DNA from 4 places in the Rhizobium sp. 01N447_2 genome. Region 4 is predicted to be linked to each of the others. Evidence: riboswitches for the same ligand, from Rfam matches in the RefSeq annotation. Region 4 holds a riboswitch; each other region holds the start of a gene.
The links. A riboswitch is a leader RNA that binds a small molecule or an ion and turns the genes downstream of it on or off. The one in region 4 is predicted to bind cobalamin.

Region 1 (8,016 bases), on a different contig from region 4:
ATCTGCGCGGTCGCTTGGCCGACCTGCCGCGGTCGATCGGCAATAACAACGGCCCGGAAGTGCGCCAATATGCCAGCGCCATGGCCGAGCAGAACCTCGAGCTGCGCAAGGTCCGCAACGAGCTGCGCGGCAACGGCTGCACCTCGGGCAGCATGGTCGTCATCGGCGGCGAGAATGCCGATTATTGCGCCGAGCTCTCGCAGTCCGAAGCCCGCATGATCGACAACATCCGCTATCTCCAGGACCGCCGCGACGAGCTGGCCGGCCAGAACGGCGCCGATGACGGCGCGCGGCGCGAACTGATTGCCGCTCTCGACCGCAATGGCTGCAACAGCGAAAACTTCTATGCCCCGAGCGATCGCAGCGCCAACGAACCGGCTCCGAGCGTCGAGGAACAGGCGATGCGCACCGATACCTTCATTCCGCTCGGCGGCGGTGACGAGGTCGATCCGCGTTACGGCGTGCCGCGGGCCGAGATGCTATCTCCGGTCAGCACCATGTGCGTGCGCAGCTGCGACGGCGGCTTCTTCCCGATCAGCTCGAACGCCACGTCGGTCGATTTCGGCCGCGACGCCCAGACCTGCGCCAAGATGTGCCCGGGCATCGAGACCGAACTATTCTATCGTGACGTGACGAGCACCGAAGCCTCGAACATGATCTCGGTCGCAACGGGCACGCCCTACAGCGCCATGAAAAATGCCTTTGCCTACAAGAACCGCACGCCCGGGGAAAAATCCTCCTGCGCCTGCAATCTCACCGCCTATTATGAGGAGATGCGCTCCAAGCAGGCGGTGAGCGAACCGCCGCAGCAGGGCTCCATCACCACCATCCGCACCAATCCCCCGGCGAAGGATGCCGCCGCGCCGCAACCATCCGTTCCCGAGCGCCCCTACGATCCCACGCAGAACCGCGTCCGTCAGGTCGGCCCGCAGTTTCTGGCCGGCGATCAGGGCTCGATCGACCTCGCCAATCCGGCAACGCCGGGCCCGCAGCCACAACAGCAGTGATATCAAATCATGCCACCCAAAACTGCGCAGCGGTTTTGGGACTACGACATGCATCTTCGATGCGACGCGCTTGATTTAGGGCTCGCTCCGTCCCCATCCATCATGAAAGACGAGTTCATCGAGCGGCAGCCGCTGCCGCCAGCCTTTGACGGAGAGTTCCGGCTCGTCATAGAGCCGATCGACGAAACCGGCACAGAGCCAGGCGACCACCTCGATATGCTCGGGTATGCCGAGAATGCTCTTCAGGTCGCCTTCATGAAAGATGCTGACCCAGCCGATGCCGACCCCTTCCGCCCGCGCCGCAAGCCAGAGGTTCTGGATGGCGCAGACTGTGGAATAGCTATCCATCCTCGGATTGTGCGTGCGCCCCAACACTACGCTGCCACTGCGCGTGGGATCGCAGGTCACGCATATGCCGAGCGGCGCCTCGACAATGCCTTCGAGCTTGAGCGAGCGGTAGGCCTGCCGCCGTTCGCCTTCGAACATCAGCGCCGCCTCCTCATTGGCCCTCGCAAAAGCATCCCGGACGCGCGCCTGCACGGTTGCGCTTTTCACCAGAATGAAATTCCACGGCTGCATGAAGCCGACTGAGGGCGCGTGGTGGGCGGCCGTCAGCAGCCGCTGCACAAGTTCGTCCGGCAAGGGATCGGGCAGGAACTGGCTGCGGACGTCCCGCCGCGTCATGATCGCATGATAGACGGCCTCGCGTTCGGCCAAAGAAAAACCGGACGCCACCGAAAGGGCATCCTCATCAAAGGGTCGCATCGTCAAATCCCCAACAACGCAACCGCCCCGCCGTCCGCGCGGATCGGTCTATCTTGCCAGGCCGGTCTTCTGACTGGGCGTCATCCGTCTGCCGCAGCCTTCCCGGCAAGAAGCCAGTGGCGTGATGAAGCGGCAAACGTCGGCCTTACAGCGTTGGGCACGTTCCGGCTTTGCACCGGATTCCCGATTCTCCCGCCTTACCGGCGGGCACCTGACGGCGCATCTATTTCAGGAAAGCGCGGCTGCGGCAAGGCGGCCCGCATGACGCCGCCGATACGCTGCATGCGACATCGATTTCATGGACAGAGGCGCATTGCTGCCTTAGAAACAAACCGATCCTGACCGACGCCCATGGCGCCGCACTTTTTCTCTTTGCATTTCGGTTGCCCGTGCCCCGCCTCACGCCCATGATCCTTGCGGTCGCCCTGTTCATGGAACAGATGGATTCCACCGTGATCGCCACCAGCCTGCCGGCAATCGCCGCCGATATCGGTACCTCGCCGATCGCGCTGAAGCTTGCCGTCACGAGTTATCTCGTGGCGCTGGCGATCTTCATCCCGATCAGCGGCTGGATGTCCGATCGTTTCGGCGCGCGCAACATTTTCCGCATGGCGATCTTCGTTTTCATGATCGGCTCGATCGCCTGCGCCTTTTCCAACTCGATCACAGCCTTCGTCGTCTCGCGCCTGATTCAGGGCGCCGGCGGCTCGATGATGACGCCGGTCAGCCGCTTGCTGCTGGTCCGGGGAACACCGCGCCACGAACTCGTCGATGCCATGGCCTGGCTCACCATCCCCGCCCTGATCGGCCCGATCATGGGTCCGCCGATCGGCGGTTTCCTCACCACCTACCTCACCTGGCACTGGATCTTCTGGATCAACGTCCCGATCGGCGTGCTCGGCATCATCCTCGTCACCCGTTTCCTGCCGGCGGTCGAGCCGCGCAGTCCGCGGCCGATGGACTTCCCCGGCTTCTGCCTTTGCGGCATAGGCTTCTCCGGCTTCGTCTTCGGCCTGTCGGTGATCAGCCTGCCGGCCGTGCCCGTCATCTACGGTTATGCCACGGTTGCAATCGGCATCCTTGCCGGCCTCCTCTATCTCCTGCATGCCCGCCGCGCACCCAATCCGCTTCTCGACCCGAAGATGTTCCGTTACCCGATGTTCCGGGCGGCGATCCTCGGCGCCTCGAATTTCCGCATGGGGCTCGGCGCCCTGCCCTTCCTGATGCCATTGATGCTGCAGCTCGGCTTCGGCCTGACGCCGCTGCAATCGGGCTCGGTCACCTTCGTCAGCGCGCTCGGCTCCATGGGCTCGAAATTCGCCGCCTCGCGCACCTTCAAGGCGTTCGGCTTCCGCACCGTCATATCAATCACCACTTTGCTGGCGGCGATCTTCCTCGGCATCAACGGCCTTTTCACCGCCGAGACGCCGCTGTTCCTGATCATGGCCTGCCTGCTGATCGGCGGCCTGTTCCGCTCCATGGCTTTCTCGGGCGTCAACGCCATGGCCTTCGGCGATGTCGACGACGCCGACAGCAGCCAGGCAACCGCGATCAATGCCGTTGCCCAGCGTATCTCCATGGCGATGGGTGTGGCGATCGCCGGCGGCATCCTCGAAATTTCGAGCAGCTTTCACGACGGCAGGCTGCTGGTCTCGGATTTCCACGTCGCCTTCTTCAGCGTCTCGGCGATTTCGGCGCTGGCCTGTATCACCTTCCTGCGCCTGCCGCGCGATGCCGGGGCGGAACTGACGGCGCGTGGCCGCAAGCGCCGGCACGCCGAGCCCGAAGAGGCCGTGGCGGAAAATAGCTGATCGAGACAGATCTGCCTGGCGCGATGGAAGCATTCCTCACCCGCCGGTTCGCAAGACTCGGCGCCGGCAGACGCCAGGGTGAAATGACCCGCGTGTACCCCAGCACCCCATTCTACTTTATGATTTATTCACACATCAAATACACACTGCGTTTGCGCGTTTTGGGTCGCAATTCGGACATGGGCATGAGGGCTCGTGATGTGATCGTCAGCGTCGATGCCCGTATTGATACGCCAGTCGGGAACATGTCCGACTGAGCCGCAATTCTAGGCCGCCGCGGAATGTTCCAATTTTTGAAGACGATGCCTCTGACCGCCAAGCTGGCGGCGATTATCGTTGCCGTGAACCTCTGCGGCATTTCCGCTTTCGCCACCTATACCTGGATGTACGAAACCCGGGCCTTGATCGATGGCGCCAAGGCGAACTGGTCCAAGGATGCCGAGCAATTTGCATCTCTGGCAGCGGGCGGCGTGAAATGGGGGAAGGCGAACGCCGTTCGAGAGGCTTATTCGCTCTATCGCGACGACCCCTCGCTCGATCTCGTGCAGTTTGCCGCATTCAACGCTGAACCTGCCGCCGTCGATACCTGGGCGCGCGATGGCGTTAGTGGGTTGCCCGCACCAGCCGATCTGGCGAAGAGCCTCAGCGCGAAACCGGAAAAGACCACCATCGATGACGGTAGAATATCTGCCGGCGTCGTGACGATCATCGCGCCGCTCCCGCTGGATAAGTCGGGCAAGGCCACCGGTTACATCGTCACGAACTGGTCCGTCGAAAAAATCGCTTCCGAAGTCAGGCAGAAAGTTCTCATTTCGCTGCTCACGCAGTCCGCGATCACCGCCATGGCCGTCGTTGCCTTCCTTCTCGCCATGCGCAGCCTGGTCGGCCGGCCCATCAGGGTGATCAGCGAACGGATCAGCGCGCTGCAGAAAGGCGATCTGGTCTCACCCGTCACCTACAGGGAAAACGGCGATGAAATCGGCTTTCTGGCGCGGGCCCTGGAAGTTTTCCGCCACGAGGCGATTGCCAAGGTCGAAAGAGAGCAGGCCGCCGCCGAGCAGAGTGCTTCGCTCGACGCCGAGCGGGCGCGCAACGCAATGTTGACGGAAGAGGCCAGCAACACGCAGCGGCTGGTGATGCACGCTCTTGAAAATGCCTTGGAACAGCTCGCCGCGGGCGACTTTTCGATACATCTGGCCGATGTCGGTCCTGAATTCGATAAGTTGCGGCAGGATTTCAACAACATGGTCGATGCGGTCGCAGCCGCTCTGACAGAGATCAAGACCGCCTCCGTGGCTGTCGAAACCGGCTCGAGCGAGCTGGCGACCTCCGCGGATCAGCTCGCAAGACGGACCGAGCAACAGGCAGCCGCATTGGAAGAGACCGCCGCCGCACTGGATGAGGTGACCACGACGGTCAGGACATCGTCGCAACGGGCTGAAAATGCCGGGCAGCTGGTCGAGGAGACGAAGCGGAGCGCCCATGTCTCGGCGACGGTGGTGCGCGATGCGATCGGGGCGATGGACCGGATCCAAACCTCGTCGAGCCAGATCGGCCGCATCATCGGCGTCATCGACGAGATTGCCTTCCAGACGAACCTGCTGGCGCTGAATGCCGGCGTCGAGGCGGCGCGCGCCGGCGAGGCCGGCAAGGGTTTTGCGGTCGTTGCGCAGGAAGTGCGTGAACTCGCCCAGCGGTCGGCAAATGCCGCAAAGGAAATCAAGAACCTGATCAACGTATCCGGCCAGGAAGTTGCCGCGGGCGTCGGGCTGGTGAACGAAACCGGTGACGCCCTGCTGAAGATCGAGGAGCAGATCAACCGCATCAGCGATAGCATCGCTTCCATCGTCCAATCCTATCGCGAACAGGCGACGGGCCTGCAGGAAATCAACAGCGCGATCAACCAGATGGATCAGACGACACAGCAGAACGCGGCAATGGTCGAGGAAACCAACGCGGCCTGCCACGAACTGCTGTCGCAAGGACGCCTTCTGCAGGACTCGGCCGGCAGGTTCGTCGTCGGTGCGTCTACCGCCAGCCAGCCCAAACCCGTTCAAGCCGCCCGCCAAGCTCGTCCCGAGCCCAGAGCCTTCGCGCAGCGTCATGCAGGAAGTGCCGCCGTTGCCGCTGCTCCCGGTGCCTGGGAGGAGTTCTGACGTCGTCTGCATCCGATAAGCCTTAGTTCTCAGCAACCTATAATCAGGAAGGAAACGCTTATGAAGAAAATCGTGCCCGCATTTCTTTTGGCCTGCACCGCATTTGCCATGCCCATGGGCGTATCCATGGCGCAGGATGCCAAGCTTGCCCCGATCTCCGACTACGTGACAAGCGATGTAAAGCCCTGGCTTAACGACCCCGCCATCATCGAGGCTATCAAGGCGCAGAACGCTGCCAACGCCAATCTCAGTGCGGCTGATGTCGACGCCCTCGACAAGAAATGGCGTGCCGAAGTCGATGGCTCCGACCACTCGATGATCGACGACGTGCTCAACAGCGCACTGTCGAAATTCCTTCAGGGAAAGAAGGAGGCTTCCGGCGGCAAGATCACGGAAATCTTCGTCATGGATGCAAAAGGCCTGAATGTCGGTCAAAGCGACACCACATCGGATTACTGGCAGGGCGACGAGGCCAAGTTCCAGAAGTCCTTCGGCGCCGGCAAGGACGCCGTCTTCGTCGATGAGATCGAAAAGGATGAATCGACCCAGACGCTGCAGTCGCAGGCAAGCGTCACGATATCAGACGACGCGGGAACGCCGATCGGCGCCATCACCGTCGGCGTGAACGTCGACGCCCTGTGATCTCAGGAACTGCGTTTTCTACAACAGTGCGAATGACCGTCGCCCGGAAGCATCTTTAGGGCGACAGGTTTAAACAAAGCCTAGAGCGCGTCGCATGCACGAGATCGAGTGCGACGTGCTTCTTGCCTCGCCGGGGGTGTACCTTCCGCAGAAGCCGTTGCCATCTCGGGGAGCGCCGGATCTTCAGGCTGCAAATTCTACGTGACAACGCGTGGCTGTGACACTACATACGCCTCATGTCGATCACATCAATCTACGCCTCGCGATTTTATTGGTACCGCTACTCTCAGCGGATGCGGGTCCATGCGTAACTGAATTCGACGCGACGACAACCCGAATAGCCGCTAGTCTACCTGGCGGCTTTTTTGTTCCGCGCGGGTATGACCAAACAGGAGCCATACCGTGTCTGATACCATTGATGATCTGCGTATTGTCGAAATCACCCCGCTGACCAAACCCGCCGATATCATCGCGGAAATTCCCCGCAATGCTGATGTCAGCAAGACCGTGACCAGCAACCGCAATGCGGTCCACAAAATTCTCCGGGGCGAAGACGACCGGCTGATCGTCGTCATCGGCCCCTGCTCCATCCACGATCCCGTCGCCGCCCGCGAATATGCCGAACGGCTGGCGGAACAGCGCCGCCGCTTCGCCGGCGATCTCGAGATCGTCATGCGCGTCTACTTCGAAAAGCCCCGCACGACCGTCGGCTGGAAGGGCCTCATCAACGACCCGCATCTCGACGGCAGCTACCGCATCGAGGAAGGGTTGAGGATTGCGAGACGCCTGCTGCTCGATATCAATGCCATGGGCCTTCCGGCCGGCTGCGAATTCCTCGACACGATCACGCCGCAATATATTGCCGATCTCGTCAGTTGGGGTGCGATCGGCGCACGCACGACCGAAAGCCAGATCCACCGGCAGCTCGCCTCCGGCCTCTCCTGCCCGATCGGCTTCAAAAACGGCACCGACGGCGGCGTGCGCGTCGCGCTCGACGCCATCCTCGCCGCCTCGCAGCCGCATCACTTCCCGGCGGTGACGAAGGACGGACAGGCGGCAATCGCCTCGACGACAGGCAATGAGGATTGCCACATCATCCTGCGCGGCGGCAAGCGGCCGAACTATGAAGCGGCCGACGTCGAAGCGGTTACCGTCGAAGCCGTCAGGCTCGGCGTCGCCCCACGCATCCTCATCGATGCCAGCCATGCCAATAGCGGCAAGGACCCGATGAACCAGCCGCTCGTCGTCAGATCCGTGGCCGCGCAGATTGCCGCCGGAAACGGCGACATCAAGGGCATGATGATCGAAAGCAACCTCGTCGCCGGCCGCCAGGACCTCGTTCCCGGCAAGCCGCTGGTCTACGGCCAGTCCATCACCGATGGCTGCATCGACTGGGATATGTCGGTCGCCGTGCTGGAAGACCTGGCGACATCCGCCCGCGAGCGGTGCCGGACCCGCGTTTAGTCGGCCGGAAAATAGCGGACATAGGCGAATTCTTTGCCATCAGGAGACCAGCAGGGCACGTTGATCGTGCCCTGCCCTCCAAAGAGCTCGAACAGCGTCTTCAGATTGCCACCGTCCATGTCCATCAGCCGCAGCCGCACGTCGAGATCGCGCGGATGGTCGAACACCGAA
Region 2 (5,748 bases), on a different contig from region 4:
GCTCAAGGATTTGGCGGCTGAGCAGCCGGATGCGGCGGGGATCGCCGCCGGATGCTTCGTAATATTCGTCGACCAGCGCCTCCAGATCCTTGAGTGGCCCGTAGCTCTCGGCCCGCGTCAGCGGCGGCGTCAGGTGATCGATGATGACGGCTGCACTGCGGCGCTTGGCCTGCGTGCCCTCGCCCGGATCGTTGACGATGAAGGGATAGAGATGCGGCAGCGGCCCGAGGATCGCCTCGGGATAGCAGCTTTCCGACAGCGCCAGCGCCTTGCCCGGCAGCCATTCGAGATTGCCGTGCTTGCCCATATGGATGACGGCATGGGCGCCGAATTCGCGGCGCAGGAAAGCGTAGAAGGCGAGATAACCGTGCGGCGGCACGAGATCCGGCGAATGATAACTCTCTTTCGGATCGATATTGTAACCGCGTGCTGGCTGGATGCCGACGAGCATTTCGCCGAAGCGCGCAAAAGACAGGGCGAAGACGCCTTCGCGAAAATACGGATCATCTTCGGGATCGCCCCAGCGGGCCCTCACCTCATCCTGAATCTTATTGGGAAGAGATTCCAGGAAGCTGTTGTACAGACTCAGGGAAAGCGTCTCGCGTATGATCTTTCCGTCGGAACCGGAATTGGTCGGCCCTTCCATCAGATGCCGGATCAGCGCATCGCCGTCGGCGGGAATCTCGGCGACCGGATACCCCGCCGATCGCATAGCCTTCAGCACCTCGATGGTGCCGGCCGGCGTATCCAAGCCGACGCCGTTGCCGAGCCGACCGTCCCGGTTCGGATAATTTGCCATGACGAGCGCGATGCGTCGGTCGCCGGCGGAAGTCTTCCGCAGCCGCGCCCAATTGGCGGCCAGCTCCGCCGTATAGCGCACCCGGCCGGCATCGGCCTGGCTGGCGACGATATTCGTCTCGACCAGCGCATCGTAGCGCGCCGCCGTCTTGAAGGAGACCGCCCGCGCCAGCACCCGGCCATCGACTTCAGGCAGTGCCACGTTCATGCCGAGATCGCGTGCAGACAAGCCTTGCGAGGAAGCTGCCCATACCTCCCTCGACGAGGCCGACAGGATCGCCTGCAGCACGATCGCCTCATTCGCCTCCAGCACCGTCGGCTGCCGGTCCGCACCCGGTGCCGAGACCGCAAAGCCCGTCGTGTTGATGACAACGTCGGGTTTCAACGCCGAAAATACGCTTTCGAGAATGCCGGTGGAGACAGGATCCTTGAGACTATAGGCAAAGACCGGCAGCGGGCGGAGGCCGAGTAACGTCAGCGCCTCGATGAGAGCTTCGATCGGCCCGGTCTCGCCGCTTTGGACGAGGGCGCGGTAGAAGGAAATGGCGACTGTCGGCTTCTCGGCTTGCTCCCTCTTCTCCCCAGCGGGGGTCCGAAGGACGGGTTGAGACCCGTGGCTCAACCCTGGTCGGTGGCCCGAAGGGTCGGATGAGGGGGTGACTCGACAAACTCTGGCGTCCCAATCCTGCTGCTCGCTCCCTCCGTCGCTCGCCCCCCTCATCTGCCCTGCCGGGCATCTTCTCCCCGCTGGGGAGAAGAGGGAATCGGTAACCCGCCGCCACTCCTCGACCCCGATCAGCCCCCGCCCCGGCCACCAAATACCTGCCTTCATCAAAGGCACCGCGGGCGCCGGCTTCTCGGCTCCCGACAGCATCGCCCCGGCATGGTCGAGAAAAGCCTGCGCGTTGGCATCGCCGCCCTCGATCAGATAGGCCCAGAGCGCGTTGAGATCGTCGAGATCAACATTGGAGAAAGGCACCAGCCCCGCATCCGGCCTGGCATCGCCCGGCAGCACGGCGATCAGCGCACCGGCGCGGGCAGCCGCCGCATGCAGCGCTTCCAGCGCGTAGTGGAAATAGCTGGCGCCGCCGAGTGCGCGGACGATAATCAGCTTCGCATGCCGCGCCGTGCGCTCGACATAGGTATCGACCGACATCGGATGCTTCAGGCTCATCAAGCTGGCGAGCCGGAGCGAAGGCCCCGCCCCGCGATCGCGATGGGCGGCCGCGATCGCAGCAAGCTCGCTGTCGGCAGCCGACAGGAACAGGATATCGCCCGGCGTCTGCCCGAGGTCGATTGCCTCCTCGCCGTCGCTGATCGTTCCCTGTTGAGCCAGAAGCAGATGCATCGGGTTACGCCAGCGCTTCGATCGCCGCCCTCACCGTGTCCTGATCCATTTCGTGCAGGCCGATGACGACAAGGCGCGTGGCGCGCTTTTCGCTCGCGCCCCACGCACGGTCGAAATAATGGTCGATACGGCTGCCGACGGCCTGGAGCTGCAGGCGCATCGGCTTGCCCGAGACGTCGACGAAACCCTTGAGGCGCAGCACGTCATGGGCAGCAATGATACCCTTCAGCGCTTCGACGAAGCCGGCGGGATCGGCAATGGGTCCGAGATCGACGACGAAGCTGTCGAATTCGTCATGGTCGTGCGGCGCACCGTCTTCATGCTCCAGCTCGTGATGCGACTTGCGATTGGCGACATCGTCCTCCGTGCCGATGCCGAGGCCGAGCAGGATGCCGGCCGACACCTCGCCGTTCCTCGCCTCGATCATCATGGGCTTGCGCACCGTGCGGGAGGCGACCTCGTCTCGCACCCTGATAAGCCCGGCAGCATCGATCAGGTCTGTCTTGTTGAGCACGATGAGGTCGGCGCAGGTCAGCTGATCCTCGAACAGCTCCTCGATCGGGCTTTCGTGATCGAGCGATTCATCTTCGGCGCGGCGCGCATCGACCGCATCATGGTCGTCGGCGAAGCGGCCGGCGGCAACGGCAGCGCTATCGACCACCGTGATGACGCCGTCGACGGTCACCTGGGTGCGAATGTCGGGCCAGTTGAAGGCGGCGACCAGCGGCTGCGGCAAAGCAAGGCCAGAAGTCTCGATGACGATATGGTCGGGCCGCTGCTCGCGCTCGAGCAGCTTCGTCATCGTCGGAATGAAATCATCCGCAACAGTGCAGCAAATGCAGCCGTTGGTGAGTTCGATGATGTCGTCCTCGGTGCAATTCTCCGCACCGCAGCCCTTCAGCACGTCGCCGTCGACGCCGAGATCGCCGAATTCGTTGATGATCAACGCGATCTTCTTGCCGCCGGCATTGGTGAGCAGGTTGCGGATCATCGTCGTCTTGCCGGCGCCGAGGAATCCGGTGATGACGGTTGCGGGAATCTTCTGCTGGTTCATGGACTTAACCCTTCATTTTCAGCGACAGGCCTGCCGCGATGAAATAAACTTCGGCGGCCTTCGCCGCTATCGATTGGTGCAGCCGGCCGGCATGATCGCGAAAATCCCGCGCCATGCGATTGTCGGGCACGATGCCGAGGCCGACCTCGTTGGAAACGAAAACGAGCCGCGCCTTCGCGGCGGGCAGGAAATTGGCAAGAACGGCAAATTCCGCCGCCATGTTCCGCTCCTCCATCATCAGATTGGTGACCCAGAGCGTCAGGCAGTCGATGAGGACGATGCGCTCCTTGCGGTCGATGGCGGTAAGCTTGCCGACGAGGTCGAGCGGCTCTTCATGCGTCGTCCAGGACGGACCGCGATCGGTCTTGTGCTGAGAGATGCGCGCCTGCATCTCCTCATCCCATGCCCGCCCCGTGGCAAGGTAGTGGCGATCAAGCCCAGTCGCCGTTACGAGGTCTTCGGCGAAACGGGATTTGCCGGAGCGTGCGCCGCCGAGGATGAAGACGGTGTTGGAGGCGGCGGCGATCATGTGCAAACGGTCCGCTGATCAGATAGGGCACGCCGTGTGGCCCCCCTCATCCGACCCTTCGGGCCACCTTCTCCCCGCTGGGGAGAAGAGCGAGCAAGCCTTAGTCCAAGGTCGTCTCTCTGACCTCTGCGGGATGAGAAAGACCGAGCCGTTGCGGCATACCGCTTCTCCCCAGCGGGGAGAAGGTGGCGGCAGACGGTTGAGGGGATGAGCGGCAAAGCCGCGAATGTGCTGAGCGCAAGTGAAGCGCAACAACGAAAGACCCACAGTTTTCCGTACCCAAGGACTTGGGCACACTGGATTCCTGTGACAAGCACAGGAATGAGGGAGGAGAGGAAAGCACCTCCCCGTCGCGCCGCACCAGGCCGCGCCGAATTCAATCGTTCAGCCAAGACAACCTCCGTGCTGGCAACGGGCATAGTGCCCAGGTGTGGGCTTCTCGCCCGGCACGCATGGCAGGTCTCCTGGCTCGCAGTTATCGGCCGCGATCGGGGCAGACCGGAAACCGGTCGCCCTGATCGTGCCAGCGGATCATCCTCGCCTTCCCGGCCGCATCAGTGAAAAGGTGGACGATTCGTAGACTTGAGAGGCGTCCGACCCCGGTTGATCACCATGCATATCCAGTGGCTTTTCCGGCATATCGCCTGTCCAGCCCGCCCGCACGATTGCAGGCTCCGAGCCGGAAGGGCTTGATGCCGGATGGAAGACCCTGACCGCTCTACAGTCGCGGGGTCGGCTGTGATGAAGGCGCCCGGCTTGGGTCCGCCCCGTCACATTCCCTTTTCATCCGGAAGGGCGTAACACCGATCCGGAACCATCCGTTATGTCAGGATGGTCAGTCGACCATCCGTTATCGGGATGGTTAGGCAAGCGCAGGGGTGAAGTCAACCGGCCTTGGCGGTCGACCAATTGACGGCCGGCCGGTATGCCTGCTCCAACACGACTTACTCTACCTAAAACATCGTCATTTATCAGAGACTTACGTCACAAATATTTATCCCGCCCGCCGGGTTTTCGCCGCAATTGCGTCGCAAGCGGACTGCGCCTTCGCCCTTGACCGGGCCTCTCCCTGCCTAGTTGTCTTGCCATGCTTATGAAATTGGATCGGCGCCGTTTCCGCGCGCTGCGTGTTTTCTTCGATCCGGGACGCCTGCGGGCGCTGACCCGCCGTAGCGAGGTTGGCCTGTCGCTGGCGGGCGCCGTCGTCGGCATCATCTCGGGTCTCGCCGTCACCGGCATGAGCTACGTCTCCAATGAGCTGCATCAGTTGGTCTTCGGCATTGCCGACAGCGAACGACTGAGCTCGTCCGAGATCGAGAGCAAGATGCTGCTGCTCACCGCCCCCGTCATCGGCGGCGCCCTGCTCGGCCTGCTGCTTTTCGTGCTGGCGAAACGGCGCAAGAAGCCGATGGTCGACCCGATCGAGGCCAATGCGCTGCATGGCGGCCGCCTGTCTCTGACCGACAGCATCATCGTTGCCGTGCAGAACCTGATCTCCAACGGTTTCGGCGCCTCGGTCGGCCTGGAGGCCGGCTATACCCAGCTTGCCGCCGGCCTCGCCTCGAAATTCGGCCTGAAGCTGCAGCTTCGCCGCTCGGACCTGCGCACCCTCGTTGGCTGCGGCGCGGCGGGCGCCATCGCCGCCGCCTTTAACGCGCCGCTGACCGGTGCTTTCTATGCCTTCGAGCTGATCATCGGCACCTATACGATCGTCTCGCTGACGCCTGTCGTCGTCTCCGCCCTTGTCTCCACCCTGATCGCAAGGTTACTCGCCGGCAGCGATTTCACCATCGATATCGGCAGCTTCGGCTCGGTCGTGCCGGCCGACTATATCCCGGCGCTGCTGCTCGGTGCTTTCTGCGCCGGTGTCGGCATCCTGATCATGCAGGGCGTCGCCTTTGTCGAAGAACTGGCGCGCAAGAGTTCGATCGCCCCACCCTTCCGCCCGGCACTCGGTGGCATCATCGTCGGCCTCTTGGCGATGATCTCGCCGCAGGTGCTCTCGGCCGGCCACGGCGC
Region 3 (8,016 bases), on a different contig from region 4:
GTCTGCCGTTGCCGCTCATCAGCTTCGTTGATGGCGACGACGCCGACGATCGTCGGCCGACCTTCCAGCCGCATCAGATTGGCCAACGCAGTGTTGGAGCGCCCTGGGCTTGCAAGGCGGCTTTCCATCGAGGACGGCGTTCTTTCGTTGGAAACCGCGCCTTGTCTTACCCCAAGGCGGGCATCGTGAAGGAGAGGCAAAAAGAGAGGCTTCATCCAGCGATAACGCTTTTCCGTTTGGGCGTCCGCCAGCATCAGCAGTTGCGCCTTCTCGTCGACGACGAAGGCCTGATCGTAGCCGAAGGCGGACATTGCGGTCTGGCTGATCGCGCTCCCGGCGGCCGCTGTCAGAACCGCATCGAGACTGGAGGAACCTCCGCTTGACCGGGCAGCCGGATAAACACGGGTGAGGTAGCCGTTGCCGAACTGGCCGATGACATGCGCGACTTGATCGACCTGTTCCCGCAGGCGGGCATTCACAAGCTGGCGCTGTCGATCAAGGGCGGCAGCGTCGCTCTCGGTTCCCGCCCACAGTGCCGAAAGCACGACCAGTCCGATCGCTCCAAGGCCGCTGACGGCAATCAGAAACAGAATCCTCCCCGAAGCGATCCAGGATTGCTGAAACGTGCTGGAGCTGGAAGGAAGAACGATCTGCAAGCCTAGACCCCTGAACACCACGACACGGGCGCATTGGTCGACGCTAACAAAGAAGCGTTCACGTAGAATTAAAAGCTGCGGCGCACTATGGGGCGAGATCGAATACGCCCCAAGGAGCTCCCGACGATGTTGCGCAGATCCCTTCACACTATAGTGCGCGGAGCCCTGATGACGGGCGCGGTGGGAATCCTTCTCGCCGCTGCCTTGCCGCTCCAGCTGGCTGCGCAAGATCGCATGCCGATGAGAATTGCCGTCGAAGGTGCATTTCCGCCCTTCAACTATCTCGATGCAAATAACAATCTTCAGGGCTTCGACATCGATATTGCCAATGCGCTGTGCGAGGTTGGCAAGTTCGAATGCCAATTTATCATCGAGAAGTGGGACGACATCATCCCCGATCTCGTTGCCGACAAATACGACGCGATCATCTCATCCATGTCGATGAGCCTTGAGCGGCGTCAAAAGGTTGCTTTTACCGAAAAATATTACAACAGCCCGTCGGTGTTCATCGCCCGGAAGGATTCGTCGATCAGTGACGTCAGCCCAGCCGCCCTCAGCGACAAAATTCTTGGGGTGACGTCGTCGACAGCGCAGGAATCCTATGCCAACCATCTTTATCCGGACATGAAGAAGACGGTTTTTCGCTCTTCGCCGGAATTATACAAGGGGCTGGCGGATGGGAGTGTCGACATTATCCTCGAGGATAAACTCGCCATCTACGACTGGATTGCCAACACCAAGGCCGGAAGCTGCTGCGAGTTCAAGGGGCCGGATCTGGTCGACATCACATATTTTGGCGAAGGCGCCGGGATCGCGCTGCGCCTGGATGACAAGGAGCGTCTGACGCGCCTGAACGAAGCGCTGAAGAGCATCAAGGCGGACGGGACCTATGACATGATCAACGCCAAATATTTCCCGTTCAGCATCCAGTAATTCACCGGCCGATTTTCGAGAATGCGGGACGGTCGGGCTGTTGCCCGACCATCCCTGTCTTCGGTCGTGAGCGCTACGCGGCTTTCGCGACCTCTCCGTGCGGATCGAGGATATATTTTGTCGCTGCTCCATGGTCGAAGCTCTCATATCCAGCGGCGGCATCGTCGAGCGGGATGACCTTGGCGTTGACGATATCGGCAATCGGCAGCCGGTCGTGGAGGATCGCCTGCATGAGCTGGCGATTATATTTGATCACCGGTGTCTGGCCGGTGTGGAAGGACTGCGCCTTGGCCCATCCGAGGCCGAAGCGGAGCGACAGATTGCCGTGCTTGGCAGCGTTGTCGACGGCGCCCGGATCCTCGGTAACGTAGAGGCCGGGAATGCCGATCGAACCCGCGGCACGGGTAATCTCCATCATCTGATTGAGCACGATCGCCGGCTGTTCCCCGCCGGAATGGCCGCGTGCCTCGAAGCCGACCGCATCGATGGCGCTGTCCACCTCGTTGATGCCGACGACCTGCGCAATCATGTCGCCGAGACGGTCGCTCTTCGACAGGTCGATCGGCTCGAAACCGACCTTCGCCGCATGCGCCAGACGGTCCTTGTTGAAATCACCGATCATCACGACAGCGGCGCCGAGAATGCGAGCCGAAGCCGCAGCCGCAAGGCCGACGGGGCCGGCGCCTGCCACGTAGACGGTCGAGCCGACGCCAACGCCTGCCCGCACCGCGCCATGAAAGCCCGTGGGCAGAATGTCGGAGAGCATGGTGAGATCCCGGATCTTCGCCATTGCCTTGTCCCGATCGGGGATCTTCARCAGGTTGAAATCTGCGTAGGGAATGGTGACATAGCGCGCCTGTCCGCCGATCCAGCCACCCATGTCGACATAACCGTAAGCGCCACCGGCGCGGGCCGGGTTTACCGTCAGGCAGACACCGGTATCTTGAGACTTGCAGCAGCGGCAGCGGCCGCAGGCGACATTGAAAGGCACCGAGACGATATCGCCGATTTCGAGCATCTCGACGTCGATGCCTTTCTCGATGATCTCGCCGGTGATTTCATGACCGAGGATGAGGCCCGGCATCGCTGTCGTGCGGCCGCGGACCATGTGCTGATCGGAGCCGCAGATATTGGTCGAGATCACCTTAAGGATCACGCCGTGTTCGATGCGGCGGCCGTCGGGCGCTTCCAGCTTCGGGTCGTCGATGTCGCGAACTTCGACCTTGCCCGGCCGGAGATAGACGACGCCTCTATTTTTGCTCATGGATTCCTCCCACTTGTTTGAAAGCCTCGATCTGCAACCGATGCAGTCGATGGCGACTTCCCTCCGGCCTGCCTCCTCTGCAGCCCGGTGTCCACAACACGAGGATACCGCCGCACCGGGCGATATTCGAATTTTCAAAACGGACAGATTGGATGCAGAAGTGAAGTGAACGCCACGGTTTTTGCCTGTCGTTCCGCTCGTGACCGTCTGCCGCAATCCGTCGATCTGCTGCGTAAGAGCTGGTTTCCGGCTCCAGAATCTCCTTCCGATCCATCTCGATATCTTTCCGGATGTCTATCCGGCGATTTCCTTGAGGATTTCAGTTCTTCTACCGCTGCGGGGCAGCGCCGGCGTCGGGCCGGCTTCCCAATGGTCCATTTCGCCAGTTTGCGAGATAGCGCCTTGAACACTACAAACAAACCATGCCTGACGGAAAACAGCGATCAAGAAAACGACATGGGTGCAACTCAAAGACGACAGTCGCAAAGTCGCAATAGCGCTGCGTAGCGGAAATAATTGATCCCGCGAATACGGCGGTTTTCCGGTTCGTCCCGGAAGATTTAATCGCCGCCTAAAGACTTTAGCCGCGAGGGGCGCCGGCTGCGGTTGAAGTCGACGGCCGTGTGCCAGAGCACGGCGCCGAGGATGATCGCGCCGCCGAAAAAGGTGGCGACGGGCGGCTGTTCGGAAAACAGCAGCCACACCCAGAAGGGCGTGAGCACAATTTCCATCGTGCCGATCAGCGCCGCCTCGGCCGGCGGCATCCGCTTGGCCCCGGCAAGGAAGAGCACCAGCGCGAGAGAGAAATTGGTCGCACCGAAGGCGGCGAGAACGACCCAGTTGTGCAGGTCGAGCGAGCCGACTGAACCGAACGGGGCAAAGATGGCCAGCGTCAGGAAAGCGCTGACGACGGTCGGAGGCAGGCTCGGCACGCCGGGATTGATGCGCGGAATGATGATGACGAGCGCGAAGGACGCCGTCATGCCGAGCGCCAGCAGATCTCCCACACCAGTGCCGCCGCCGATCGACGAGGCGACGATGACCGCGACGCCGAAGAGCGAGATGCCGCCGGCAATCAACGTCCGCCTSGAGACCCTCTCCTTGAGGATGACCCAGCCGAGCATGGCCGCGATGAAGGGCGCGGTCGCATAGATCATCGTCACATTGGCGACGGTGGTCATGTAAAGCGCCCCGATGAAGCATACCTGACTGAAGGTCTGGCATGCGATCATGGCAAGACCTGTGGGATGGAAGACGGATCGCCATTGCCGCCGTGAGATGCCCCCTTCGAGGAAAAGGCAGGGGATCAGCAGGAACAGGCCACCGAACAATGATCGCCAGGCGATCGCCGTCCATACGTCGGTCGTCAGGAGTCGCGAATAGACGCCGCTCGCGCTCCAGGCAAGTGTCGCGGCAATGATGAGAAGCACACCCTTCTCGTGCTCGCTGCCTGCGAGGCGTCTGGCCGGATTTTCAATTGTCACGCAGATATTCTCAAAGAAGGAAGTCGAACGCGGCTTATTTGTGCGTCAAGAATTGACATCAGGCAAACGAATAGTAGAGATAGCTGTCATCGAGTTTTTTAATGGCTTCCCCATGCACGAGCCGATTGAGAGCGACCTGCTCAGAACCTTCCTGGTCGTTGCCGAGACTTCCAATTTCTCCGCGGCCGCCCAGCGCATCGGGCGGACGCAATCGGCCGTCAGCAGCCAGATCAAGAGGCTCGAGGAGACGATCGGCGAGACTCTCTTCGAGCGGGGCGCCCGCGGCGTGCTGCTCACGCGCCCGGGCATACAGCTCGTGCCCTACGCCCGCCGGATCATCGATCTCTTAAGCGAGGCCGCCGCGACGATCCGCAGCAAGCCGCTGGATGGGCCTGTGCGCATCGGAATTCCCGAGGAATACAGCCAGACGGTGTTGCCGGCGGCGCTCGCGGCTTTCGCCGTTCGCCACCCGGCCGTCGAGGTTACCGTGTCCTGCGACTATACAGTCCGCAACCTCGCCGCCCTCGAGCGGGACGAACTCGATCTGGCCGTCGTTTTCGACTGGAGCGATGAGACCAAAGGCGAGGTCATCTGCATCGATCCGACAGTCTGGGTCACATCCATGGTCCATCGGTTGCACGACATCGATCCCCTGCCCATTGCGACCTATCGCAACTCCACCTGGTCACGTGATTATGCGCTCCGGTCGCTGGAGCAGATCGGCCGCAACTACCGGATCGCATTCATTGCCGATACGGGCTCTGGGCTGAAGAACGCCGTGATCGCAGGCCTTGCCGTCACAACGCTGTGCCGCAGCAACATTCCGCCCGGCTGCCGGGAGCTGACTGCCGAAGACGGTTTTCCGCCGGTCGATTCCTCCAAGGTCGTGCTCCGTCGGAGCACTTACCGTTCCAGCGAGGCTGTGCGCGAACTTGCCGATATGGTGCGGGAAGCGTTCCAGCCTATGCCGGCGCTTCCGATGGTGTGATGCGGCGGCGCAAACGCCGCCGGGTCTCCGACGGGCTCTCGGAAAAACTCGCCCGGTAGCTTCTCGCAAAGGCAGAGGCTGAGTTGAAGCCGGTCGCTGCCGCGATGTCGGCGAAGGAGGCTGTCGTCTCGATCACCTTGCGGCGCGCCGCGTTCAGGCGCAGCGCGAGATAATGCACATGCGGCGGCGCGCCGATGCTCTGCTGGAAGAGATCCTGCAGATGCCGGGCGCTGACGCCTACCCTGCGGGCCAGCCGCGCGAGGACTAGAGGCTGCTCGACATGCTCCTCCATCAGCCGCACCGCCTGCGTCACGCGGGGATCATGCAGGCGCAACCCCGCCGAGGCTGCGGAAAGCTGCTCGTCCGCATGGAAGGAGGGCTGCTCGTAACGGAACAGCCGGCTGACTTCGAGCGCCAGCGAATAACCCTGCCTTCGTCTTATCACCTCAAGCATCAGGTCCACGGTCGGAAGCGAACCGGAGGTCGTCAGCCGCTTGGCATCGATGACGAAACGATCCTTGACGGCCCGCACCTCGGGATAGGCGAGCGCAAAATCCTCGTAATCCTCCCAGTGAACGGTCGCCGGCAACCCGTCGAGCAGGCTTGCCTCGGCCAGCAGCCATGTGCCGGATTCGATGCCCGCAATCATCGTGCGGTAGCGAGCGGCCTGCGAGAGCTGCATCTTCAGCGCCGGTGTCGCGCTGCGGCGCCAGTTGTAACTCGCAAGCACGAAGAGCGGCGCTTCGTCCCTGGTCGCCTGGAAAACCCCGTTAGCGGGTATCGCGATATCGCTGGTGGTCGGAACCGGCGCTCCGTCCGGCGTGAGCAGCCGCCAGCGATAAAGCTCGCTGCCGGAGATGCGGTTGGCGCCGCGCAGCGGCTCGATGACCGACGCGATCAGGATCAGGTTCGCATCCGGCAGGATAAGAAGATCGATATCGAGCCGCTCCGTCGATCGTTCCAGCAAGGCCACCTCCTCGGATTTCCGATAATGTATCAATTGCCTCCAAAAATGCAAAGCATCGCCGCCGATCCTGTCGCGTAATGCAGACAAGACGAGGGAGAACAAAAACATGCCTCTTGCCATGAACCGCGATGTTTTCATCACCTGTGCCGTCACCGGCGCCGGCGACACGGTGTCCAGATCCAGCCACGTGCCGATCACTCCCAAGCAGATCGCCGAGTCCGCCATCGATGCGGCAAAGGCCGGTGCCGCGGTCGTTCACTGCCATGTTCGCGATCCGGAAACGGGTTCCGCCAGCCGCCGTAACGATCTCTACAGGGAAGTCACCGACCGCATCCGCTCGGCCGATGTCGACGTCGTCCTCAATCTCACCGCCGGCATGGGCGGGGATCTGATCTTCGGGGATGTCGAAAGCCCCCTTCCCCTTAACCCCAAGGGCACGGATATGGCCGGCGCCACCGAGCGCGTCAGCCATGTCGCCGAATGCCTGCCCGAAATCTGCACGCTCGACTGCGGCACGATGAATTTCAACCTCGGCGACTATGTCATGACCAACACGCCGGCCATGCTGCGGGCGATGGCGAAGAAGATGACGGACCTCGGCGTGCGGCCGGAGATCGAGGCCTTCGACACCGGCCATCTCTGGTTTGCCAAGCAGCTTGCCGAGGAAGGCCTGATCGAAGATCCGGTGCTGATCCAGCTCTGTATGGGCATTCCATGGGGTGCGCCCGACGATCTCAATACCTTCATGGCAATGGTCAACAACGTGCCTCAGAGCTGGACTTTTTCGGCCTTTTCGATCGGCCGCAATGCCATGGCCTATCCAGCGGCAGCCGTTCTGGCGGGCAGCAACGTGCGCGTCGGCCTGGAGGACAACCTCTTCGTCGGCAAGGGCCAGCTCGCCACCAATGCTGAGCTCGTCGAAAAGGCCGTGCAGGTGGTCGAGGGCATGGGTGCGCGGATCATCGGTCCGGAAGACGTTCGCAAGAAACTCAAACTGACGAAGCGCTGAGGGCTGCATGACAGGGATCAACAAGGCGGCATGCATCGGCGGCGGCGTCATCGGCGGCGGATGGATCGCGCGTTTCCTGCTGGCCGGGATCGACGTCGATGTGTTCGACCCGCATCCGGAGGCGAGCCGCATCGTCGGCGAAGTCATCGCCAATGCCGAAAAAGCCTATGCCATGCTGACCGGCGCACCCCTGCCGCCGCGCGGCAGGCTCACCTTCTGCGAGACGCTGGAAGAGGCTGTCGCCGGCGCCGACTGGATTCAGGAAAGCGTGCCGGAAAGGCTCGACCTCAAGCGTGGCGTGCTGAACGAGATCGACGCCGTGGCACGGCCGGACGCCCTGATCGGCTCTTCGACGTCAGGTCTGCTGCCGACCGATCTGCAGCGCGACATGAAGCATCCCGCGCGCCTCTTCGTCGCCCATCCCTATAATCCCGTCTATCTGCTGCCGCTCGTCGAAATCGTCGGCGGCGAGAAGACCTCGGCTGCGACCATCAAGGCAGCGATGGAACGCTTGCCGCCGATCGGCATGAAGGGCGTCCACATCGCCAAGGAGATCGAGGCTTTCGTCGGCGACCGGCTGCTCGAAGCGCTCTGGCGCGAGGCCCTGTGGCTGATCCACGACGATATCTGCACCGTCGAGACGCTTGATGACGTCATCCGCTACTCTTTCGGCCTGCGATGGGCGCAGATGGGCCTGTTCCAGACCTACCGCATC
Region 4 (8,016 bases):
GCCGCCGGCGCGCGACAGCGCCCGCAGCAGTGCCGCCTTTTCCGCCTCGACGATCTCGTCCTGCTGGGAGACGCCAGCCTCGTGCAGGGCATCGGCGGCAGGAATGCCGGCGGCGATGCGCTTGTCGTCCAGCTGCAGTGCGATGCGGGCGGCGCGCGTCGCGCCGAGCACCAGATCGTGCCTGTCGACGGCAAGCAGGGCGGCGGCGGAATTGGCGCCGGCCGGGACCATCAGGAAACGGGCGCCGGCAAAGGCCGAGCGGAAAAGGTTGAGCTCGATGCGCATCGCCGCATCGCGCACGGTCTGCGTCAGGATCGCCAGCGTCATCTCGTTGACGTCTTCGCGGCATGTGGAGATGTCGATGGCTGCTGCCACCCGGCCACGATGATCGCGGATCGGCGCCGTCGTGCAGCTGAGGCTGGTATTCGAGCAGAAAAAATGCTGATCGCGGAAGATGGCGACGGCACGCTCGTCGGCAAGTGCGGTGCCGATGCCGTTGGTGCCGATGCTGGCCTCTGTCCAGACCGAGCCGGTCCAGAGGCCGAGTTCGCGGAATTCCTTGTCGTCGCCGGCAGCGCCCCGGCGCTCCAGGGCGATGCCGTTCTTGTCGGTCAGAAGCAGGCAGCAGCCGGCCCTGCCAACGGTGGTAAAGAGACGATCGAGCTCTTCCGTCGCGCTGGCGATCAGCTGTTCGGACTGCTCGCGCGCGCGGCGGAATTCCTGGTCGGTGAGGCGCAGTGGAGCCCGCTGGTCCTCGGGGGCGAGCTGATGCATGGTCATGCACCGCCGCCATGAGGCGACAACGGGAGAACTGGCCGCCGCAGAATCGCGCTGGGCAGACGTGTAGACGTGCTCGGCGTGCGCTGAGTGTTCGTGCATCGGCTCCTCCCACCGAAGTTCAGCACATTCTGATGGAAAAGCGGCTGGTTTGCAATCGGCCGGTACTGGCGGTCGTCAGCATGCGGCTCTTCCTGACGACAATGGCGGAAATCACATTTCGGTGTTTGGGCGGCCATGGCGTAACAAATGACCCCTCTCTCTCGTAGTTTTATACGGAAGCAAGGTTTGCCAGACGAGGAGATCCGACCATGCTGAATAGACGATTGTTGCTGATGGGCGCCGCTTTTGGGGTGTTTGCGGTTCACCTGGGCCTGGCCGGCAAGGCGATCGCCGCCGAGACGTTTGCGGTGACGCATACCGACGAGGAATGGCGCAAGCTGCTGACGCCGGATCAATACGTCATCCTGCGCCGGGCGGGGACGGAACAGCCCTTCACCAGTGCCTTGCTGCATGAGGAGCGAAAGGGCAATTTCGCCTGCGCCGGCTGCGACCAGGACCTCTTTTCCTCGACCACCAAATTCGACAGCGGCACCGGCTGGCCGAGCTTCTGGGCGCCGCTCGAAAAAGCCGTCGGCACCACGAGCGACACGACTTTCGGCATGGTGCGCAGCGCCGTGCACTGCAGCCGCTGCGGTGGGCATCTCGGCCATGTCTTCGATGACGGCCCGAAGCCAACCGGGCTTCGCTACTGCATGAATGGGCTCGCCATGACATTCCGTCCGGCCTCGGCCTGATCGAGCGATGACCTTACTCGGTGCTGATGACTGCCTGCGCCTAGAACAGGATGATTTTAGGCCGGGTCGGCCTAAAATCTGAATCCTGTTCTAAATTAAGAGTTGGAGCATGATGTCGTCCGAAAACCGATCACACTTTTCGGCATCATGCTCCGCGCTGCAACCAGGCTTCGATGCCGCGCGCTGCCGCCCGGCCGGTCGCCAGGCAGGCGGTGAGGAGATAGCCGCCGGTCGGCGCTTCCCAGTCGAGCATCTCACCGGCGGCGAAAGTGCCCGGTAGCGCCTTCAACATGTAGCTGTCGTCGATGCCGCTCCAGCGGATGCCGCCGGCCGAGGAGATCGCTTCGGCGATCGGGCGGGTTTCGATCACCGGCACCGGCAGGGCCTTGATCATGCCGGCGAGACGCTCAGGATCGGTGCGGTCGTGCTCGGGAGCAAGTTCGCGCAACAGTGCCGCCTTGACGCCGTCGAGGCCGGCGCCCTTGCGCAGGCGGTTTGAAAAGCTCGATTTGGCATCCTGCCGCGCAAGGTCGCGGCTCAGCCTCTCAGTGGTGCGGCCGGGTGCAAGGTCGAGCGTCAGGGCAGCGCTGCCGTGGTTCAGCAGCCGGTCGCGGAGGCTAGCGGTGTGGGCATAGATCAGGCTGCCCTCGATGCCGCTCCCGGTGATGACGAATTCGCCGGGAAACGTGCCGGCCTCGGATGTTGCGGTGACCGACTTTACCGGCTCGCCGGCGAAACGCTCGCTAAAGCTTCCGCTCCAGCCGACGGCGAAGCCGCAATTGGCGGGCTTAAAGGGTTCGATCTCGACGCCTCTCTCCGATAGCCGAGTCAGCCAGCTTGCATCGGAGCCGAGGCGCGGCCAGCTGGCGCCGCCGAGCGCCAGCAGGGCTGCGTCGGAATGGACGATGCTGCGCCCTTCGGGCGTTTCGAAAGCATAACCATCTTCGGCAAAACCGGTCCAGCGGTGGCGGGTATGCAGCGTAGTGCCCTGCGCCTCCAGTCGCCTGAGCCAAGCGCGCAGCAAAGGAGAGGCCTTCATCACCTTAGGGAACACCCGGCCGGACGAGCCGACGAAGGTCTCGGTCCCGAGCCCTGCTGCCCAATCCCTGATATCATCAGGGGTAAAGGCATCAAGAGCGGGGCGCAGACGGGCGGAGGCCGCGCCGAAGCGTGTGGTGAAACGGGCATAATCCTCGGAATGCGTGATGTTGAGACCCGACTTGCCGGCCAAGAGGAACTTGCGGGCGAGGGTCGGCATGGCGTCGTAGACCGTCACCGCATGACCGGGACGGGAAAGCAGCTCGGCAGCCGCGAGACCGGCCGGGCCGCCGCCGATGATCGCAATCCGCTTCTGGTTCATTGATGTCTTCGCCCGATTCTGTCTGCATTCAGTTTTGGCGCGAGCGGGGACCGCCTGCAAGGGCAGCGGTCAGTGGTGCGGATGCGTGCACTGGCCGTGGTCGGCGAGCACCTCGATGACGCGGCATTGGTCGACGCGGCCGTGGCCGCAGCCTTCCACCATGGTTTCCAGCTCGGCCTTCAGCGCCATCAGGCTGCGGATGCGCTGCTCGACCTCGATGAGGCGGGCCTTGGCGATGGCGTCGGCCGAGGCGCAGGACTGGTGCGGATCATCCTGCAGGGTGAGCAGCGTGCGGATCGCCTCGATCTCGAAGCCGAGCTCACGGGCATGGCGGATGAAGGCGAGACGGCTGATATCCGCAGGCTCGAAGGAGCGCTGGTTGCCCTCGCTGCGGCTCGGCGCCGCGAGCAGGCCGATGCTCTCATAATAACGGACTGTCGGTACCTTGACGCCGCTCTGGCGCGCAGCTTCACCAATCGTGATCTTTTTCATGATTTTCCTCTTGCACCTCTAGTCGCTAGAGGATGTAGGAGAGATGCTTCTGTTTGACAAGGAAGCGGATGATGGCTGAGAGCGAGACACGATACCGGGTTGGCGGCATGGATTGCGCCGCCTGCGCAACCAAGATCGATACGGCGGTCAGACGCGTGGCGGGTGTCGCCGATGTTTCCGTCTCGGTGATGGCGGGCACGATGACCGTCCGGCACGATGGCAGCAGCGATCTCAAGGTGATCGAGAAGAAGGTGACGGGGCTCGGCTATTCCGTCGCGCCGCTTGCCGGAAACGCGGCGCCTGCGCATGAACGCGGCTCGCAGCATCGTCACGACCATGGACATGATCACGGCGATCACGCGGGCCATGACCACGATCATGAAGGCCATAGCCATGACCATGCAAGTCATGACCATGACCATCCTCACGATGATGGCGAGAAGGAAATCGAGGGGCTGCACGGGCACGATCATGCGCCGATGGCCGGTCCCTGGTGGCAGAGCAGGAAGGGCCGGTTGACCATTCTTTCGGGTGCCGCGCTCGTTGCCGCCTACACCGTCGGCCATCTCGTGCCGGCGATTGCGTCCTATGCCTTCATCGTCGCCATGCTGATCGGGCTGGTGCCGATCGCCCGGCGCGCCGTCATGGCCGCCCTCTCAGGCACACCGTTTTCGATCGAGATGCTGATGACGATCGCTGCCGTCGGCGCCGTCATCATCAATGCCGGTGAGGAAGCGGCAACCGTCGTGTTCCTGTTCCTCGTCGGCGAGTTGCTCGAAGGGGTAGCCGCGGGCAAGGCGCGCGAAAGCATCCAGTCGCTGACGGCCCTGGTGCCGAAGAGTGCGCTGCTCGAAGACAATGGGCAGACGCGGGAGGTGCCGGCGGAAAGCCTTGCGGTCGGTGCCATCATCATGGTGCGTCCCGGCGACCGGATCTCCGCGGACGGCATCATCATCTCAGGCGAGAGTGCGATCGACGAGGCGCCGGTGACGGGCGAGAGCACGCCGGTGCGCAAGGGCGTCGATGCCGTTGTTTTCGCCGGCACGGTGAATGGCGATGCGGTGCTCAGGGTTCGCGTCACGGCGGCCGCGGCCGACAATACCATCGCCCGCGTCGTCAAACTGGTGGAGGAAGCGCAGGAATCGAAGGCGCCGACCGAACGCTTCATCGATCGGTTTTCGCGCTATTACACGCCCGGCGTGGTCGTGGTCGCAGCGCTCGTCGCGGTCGTTCCGCCGCTGCTGTTCGCTGGGCCGTGGGGCGAATGGGTCTATAAGGGCCTTGCCATCCTCTTGATCGGCTGCCCTTGCGCGCTCGTCATCTCGACGCCGGCGGCGATCGCCGCTTCGCTTTCATCAGGTGCGCGGCGCGGACTCTTGATGAAGGGCGGCGCGGTGCTGGAAACGCTCGGCAAGGTGACGATGGTCGCCTTCGACAAGACAGGCACGCTGACGGAAGGCAAGCCTCAGGTGACTGACATCATTTCCTTTGGCCTGAGCGAGGCGCAGGTGCTGTCGCGCGCGGCGGTGCTGGAGCGGGGTTCCAGCCATCCGCTGGCGCTGGCGATCCTCAACCGCGCCAAGGCGGACGGCGTTCCCGTGCCGCCGGCCTTCGAGCTGGAAGCGCTGCCGGGCAAGGGTGTCAGCGGCAAAGTCGGCGGTGAGTCACTGGATCTGCTGTCGCCGCCTGCCGCCCGCGAGCGCGGGACGCTCAGCGCGGAACAGGATGCACGCATCACGGCGCTGAACGATGAGGGCAAGAGCGTGTCGGTGCTGCTCGTCAACGGTGTTGCGGCCGGCCTGATCGCCCTGCGCGACGAGCCGCGTGAGGATGCCGAGGCCGGGCTCGCTGCCCTCAAATCAGCAGGCGTCAAGGCGATCATGCTGACGGGCGACAACAAGCGCACGGCAGCAGCCGTTGCCGGCATGCTCGGCATCGACTGGCGCGGCGAGATGATGCCGGAGGACAAGCAGCGCGTCGTCGGCGAATTGAAGCGCCAGGGCTTCATCGTCGCCAAGGTCGGCGACGGCATCAACGATGCTCCGGCGCTGGCCGCTGCCGATATCGGTATCGCTATGGGCGGCGGCACCGATGTGGCGCTGGAGACGGCGGATGCCGCCGTGCTGCACGGACGTGTTGGCGACGTGGCGCGGATGATCGAACTTTCCAAACGCACGATGCGCAACATCCTGCAGAACATCACCATCGCACTCGGGCTAAAGGCGGTGTTTCTGGTCACGACGATCGCCGGCATTACCGGGCTCTGGCCAGCGATCCTCGCCGATACCGGCGCCACCGTGCTGGTGACGATCAACGCACTGCGGTTGCTTCGAATAAAGATATAAACATTCCTTTATGTCTATTGACGGCGTGCGATTGCGGGCGCATCCTTATGGCATCGTGGTTCTCTGGATCTTTTGGTCTGGAGCTAAGAGGGAATTCGGTGCGGCGCCTGCCCAATCCGAAGCTGCCCCCGCAACTGTAGGCGGAGAGCCGCCGTCCAATTGACGTCACTGGGGAGACGCCCGGGAAGACTGGACGGTGGCAGCGACCCGCAAGCCAGGAGACCTGCCGCGATTGATAACGTCCACGGGCGGGGTGTCCCGGTGTGCCGCTTTCAGCGAAACGGCACCGTCGTGTCCGTTCGTCGATGCGTCTCGCCAGTGCCTTGCCCATAACCCTCGGGGTAAGGAAATGAGCATCAAGACTGCAAATCTCGGTTTTCCAAGAATTGGAAGCCATCGCGAACTGAAATTTGCGCTGGAAAGCTACTGGGCCGGCAAGAGCGACGCGACCGCACTTCTGGATACGGCAAAAAAGCTGCGTGCCAACAACTGGAAGCTCCAGCAGCAGAAGGGGATCGCCGTCATTCCCTCCAACGACTTCTCGCTTTATGACCATGTTCTCGATCTCGCTGTGATGGTCGGCGCGATTCCGGCCGCCTATGGCTGGAAAGGCGACCCGGTCGATCTCGACATCTATTTCGCGATGGCGCGCGGCTCGACTGGCGAGGGCCATCACGGCGATTGCGGCCATGTCAGCCACGGCCACGGGGTGCCGGCACTGGAGATGACGAAATGGTTCGACACCAACTACCACTACATGGTTCCGGAACTCAGGCCTGACCAGGCCTTCACGCTGACGGCGAACAAGCCGCTGGAGGCTTTCCTGGAGGCGAAGGCACTCGGCATTCACACGCGGCCGCTTATTCTCGGGCCGGTCACCTTCCTGAAACTCGCCAAATCCACCGAGGCCGGCTTTGACACGGTCGAGCTGCTCGACCGGCTGCTGCCGGTCTATGCCAGGATATTTGCCGAGTTGAGAGCGGCGGGTGCCGACTGGGTACAGGTCGACGAGCCATGCCTCGTCCTCGATCTTTCCGACAGGGAGCGCGCCGCGCTCAGCCAGACCTATCGGGCACTCGGCGAAGTAGTGCCGGATCTCAAGATCATGCTCGCCGGTTATTTCGGCGATATGGGCGACAATCTTCCGGCGGCACTTGAGTTGCCGGTCGCAGGCCTTCACGTCGATCTGGTGCGCGGGCCGCAGCAGGTCGAGTTTCTCCTGGAAAGGGCGCCTGATAGTCTCGTGCTGTCGCTCGGCGTCATCGACGGACGCAACATCTGGCGGGCCGATCTCAACGCCATCCTGAACAGGATCGTGCCACTGGTTTCCAGATTAGGTGAGCATCGACTTCAAATCGCGCCGTCCTGCTCCCTCCTTCACGTGCCGATCGACCTCGAGCTGGAAGCAGGGCTCGACGGCGAGTTGAAAACATGGCTCGCCTTTGCGACGCAGAAGCTGGACGAGCTTGCCGTGCTCGGCAGCGGTGCCTTGGACCGGAGCGGCGTTATCGGTGCCCTTGAAGCTTCTTTGCGCGCCGTCGCTGCCCGCGCCTCTTCCTCGAGGGTTCATGATGCCAGAGTTGCGGCGCGAGTGGCAGGCATCGACGGGAGGATGAAACGCCGGGGTCGCGCATTCCTCGCGCGCAAAGCGCTTCAGGACGACCGATTGCGACTGCCGCTCTTCCCGACGACGACGATCGGCTCATTTCCGCAAACATCGGAAGTGCGCAAGTCGCGCGCCGCCTATGCAAAGGGTGCGATGAGCGGCGCCGACTACGAGGCCTTCCTCAGAAAGGAGACTGAGTCGGCGATCCGTTGGCAGGAGGAGATCGGCCTCGATGTGCTCGTTCACGGCGAGTTCGAGCGTAACGACATGGTGCAGTATTTCGGCGAGCAGCTTTCCGGATTTGCTTTCACGCAGCATGCCTGGGTGCAGAGCTACGGTTCACGCTATGTCCGCCCGCCGATCATCTTCGGCGATGTCTCACGCCCGAAGCCGATGACGGTCGAATGGTGGCGTTATGCGCAGTCGCTGACGGAAAAGCCGGTGAAGGGCATGCTGACGGGACCAGTGACGATCCTCAACTGGTCCTTCGTCCGTGACGATCTTGCGCGCGCCGATGTCAGCCGGCAGATAGCGCTGGCGATTCGCGACGAGGTGACCGATCTCGAAAAGGCAGGCGCGGCAATGATCCAGATCGATGAGGCGGCACTTCGCGAAGGCCTGCCGCTGCGAAAGGCCGAT

Region 1: another riboswitch for cobalamin. It lies ahead of bluB (5,6-dimethylbenzimidazole synthase); the one in region 4 lies ahead of metE (5-methyltetrahydropteroyltriglutamate--homocysteine S-methyltransferase).
Region 2: another riboswitch for cobalamin. It lies ahead of cobU (bifunctional adenosylcobinamide kinase/adenosylcobinamide-phosphate guanylyltransferase); the one in region 4 lies ahead of metE (5-methyltetrahydropteroyltriglutamate--homocysteine S-methyltransferase).
Region 3: another riboswitch for cobalamin. It lies ahead of fdhA (formaldehyde dehydrogenase, glutathione-independent); the one in region 4 lies ahead of metE (5-methyltetrahydropteroyltriglutamate--homocysteine S-methyltransferase).

The regions. Positions count from the first base shown of each region.
Region 1 covers NZ_JBFTQY010000022.1:12,095-20,110, forward strand. The annotation lists gene AC1ECN_RS17405 (DUF2865 domain-containing protein) at 1-1,007, shown strand, start outside; gene bluB (5,6-dimethylbenzimidazole synthase) at 1,083-1,772, opposite strand; cobalamin riboswitch at 1,815-2,002, opposite strand; gene AC1ECN_RS17415 (DHA2 family efflux MFS transporter permease subunit) at 2,180-3,583, shown strand; gene AC1ECN_RS17420 (HAMP domain-containing methyl-accepting chemotaxis protein) at 3,865-5,739, shown strand; gene AC1ECN_RS17425 (hypothetical protein) at 5,800-6,381, shown strand; gene AC1ECN_RS17430 (3-deoxy-7-phosphoheptulonate synthase) at 6,784-7,845, shown strand; gene AC1ECN_RS17435 (TolB family protein) at 7,842-8,016, opposite strand, start outside.
Region 2 covers NZ_JBFTQY010000018.1:577-6,324, forward strand. The annotation lists partial or broken gene AC1ECN_RS14735 (cobaltochelatase subunit CobN) at 1-2,146, opposite strand, end outside; gene cobW (cobalamin biosynthesis protein CobW) at 2,151-3,200, opposite strand; gene cobU (bifunctional adenosylcobinamide kinase/adenosylcobinamide-phosphate guanylyltransferase) at 3,205-3,729, opposite strand; cobalamin riboswitch at 4,167-4,563, opposite strand; gene AC1ECN_RS14750 (chloride channel protein) at 4,817-5,748, shown strand, end outside.
Region 3 covers NZ_JBFTQY010000017.1:93,443-101,458, forward strand. The annotation lists gene AC1ECN_RS14040 (putative bifunctional diguanylate cyclase/phosphodiesterase) at 1-677, opposite strand, end outside; gene AC1ECN_RS14045 (transporter substrate-binding domain-containing protein) at 783-1,589, shown strand; gene fdhA (formaldehyde dehydrogenase, glutathione-independent) at 1,663-2,853, opposite strand; cobalamin riboswitch at 3,073-3,273, opposite strand; gene AC1ECN_RS14055 (DMT family transporter) at 3,414-4,337, opposite strand; gene AC1ECN_RS14060 (LysR substrate-binding domain-containing protein) at 4,450-5,325, shown strand; gene AC1ECN_RS14065 (GlxA family transcriptional regulator) at 5,300-6,400, opposite strand; gene bcoG (3-dehydrocarnitine:acetyl-CoA trimethylamine transferase BcoG) at 6,399-7,301, shown strand; gene AC1ECN_RS14075 (carnitine 3-dehydrogenase) at 7,309-8,016, shown strand, end outside.
Region 4 covers NZ_JBFTQY010000069.1:9,871-17,886, reverse strand. The annotation lists gene AC1ECN_RS30940 (helix-turn-helix domain-containing protein) at 1-879, opposite strand, end outside; gene msrB (peptide-methionine (R)-S-oxide reductase MsrB) at 1,089-1,574, shown strand; gene AC1ECN_RS30930 (TIGR03862 family flavoprotein) at 1,720-2,934, opposite strand; gene AC1ECN_RS30925 (MerR family transcriptional regulator) at 3,004-3,426, opposite strand; gene AC1ECN_RS30920 (heavy metal translocating P-type ATPase) at 3,498-5,771, shown strand; cobalamin riboswitch at 5,812-6,016, shown strand; gene metE (5-methyltetrahydropteroyltriglutamate--homocysteine S-methyltransferase) at 6,121-8,016, shown strand, end outside.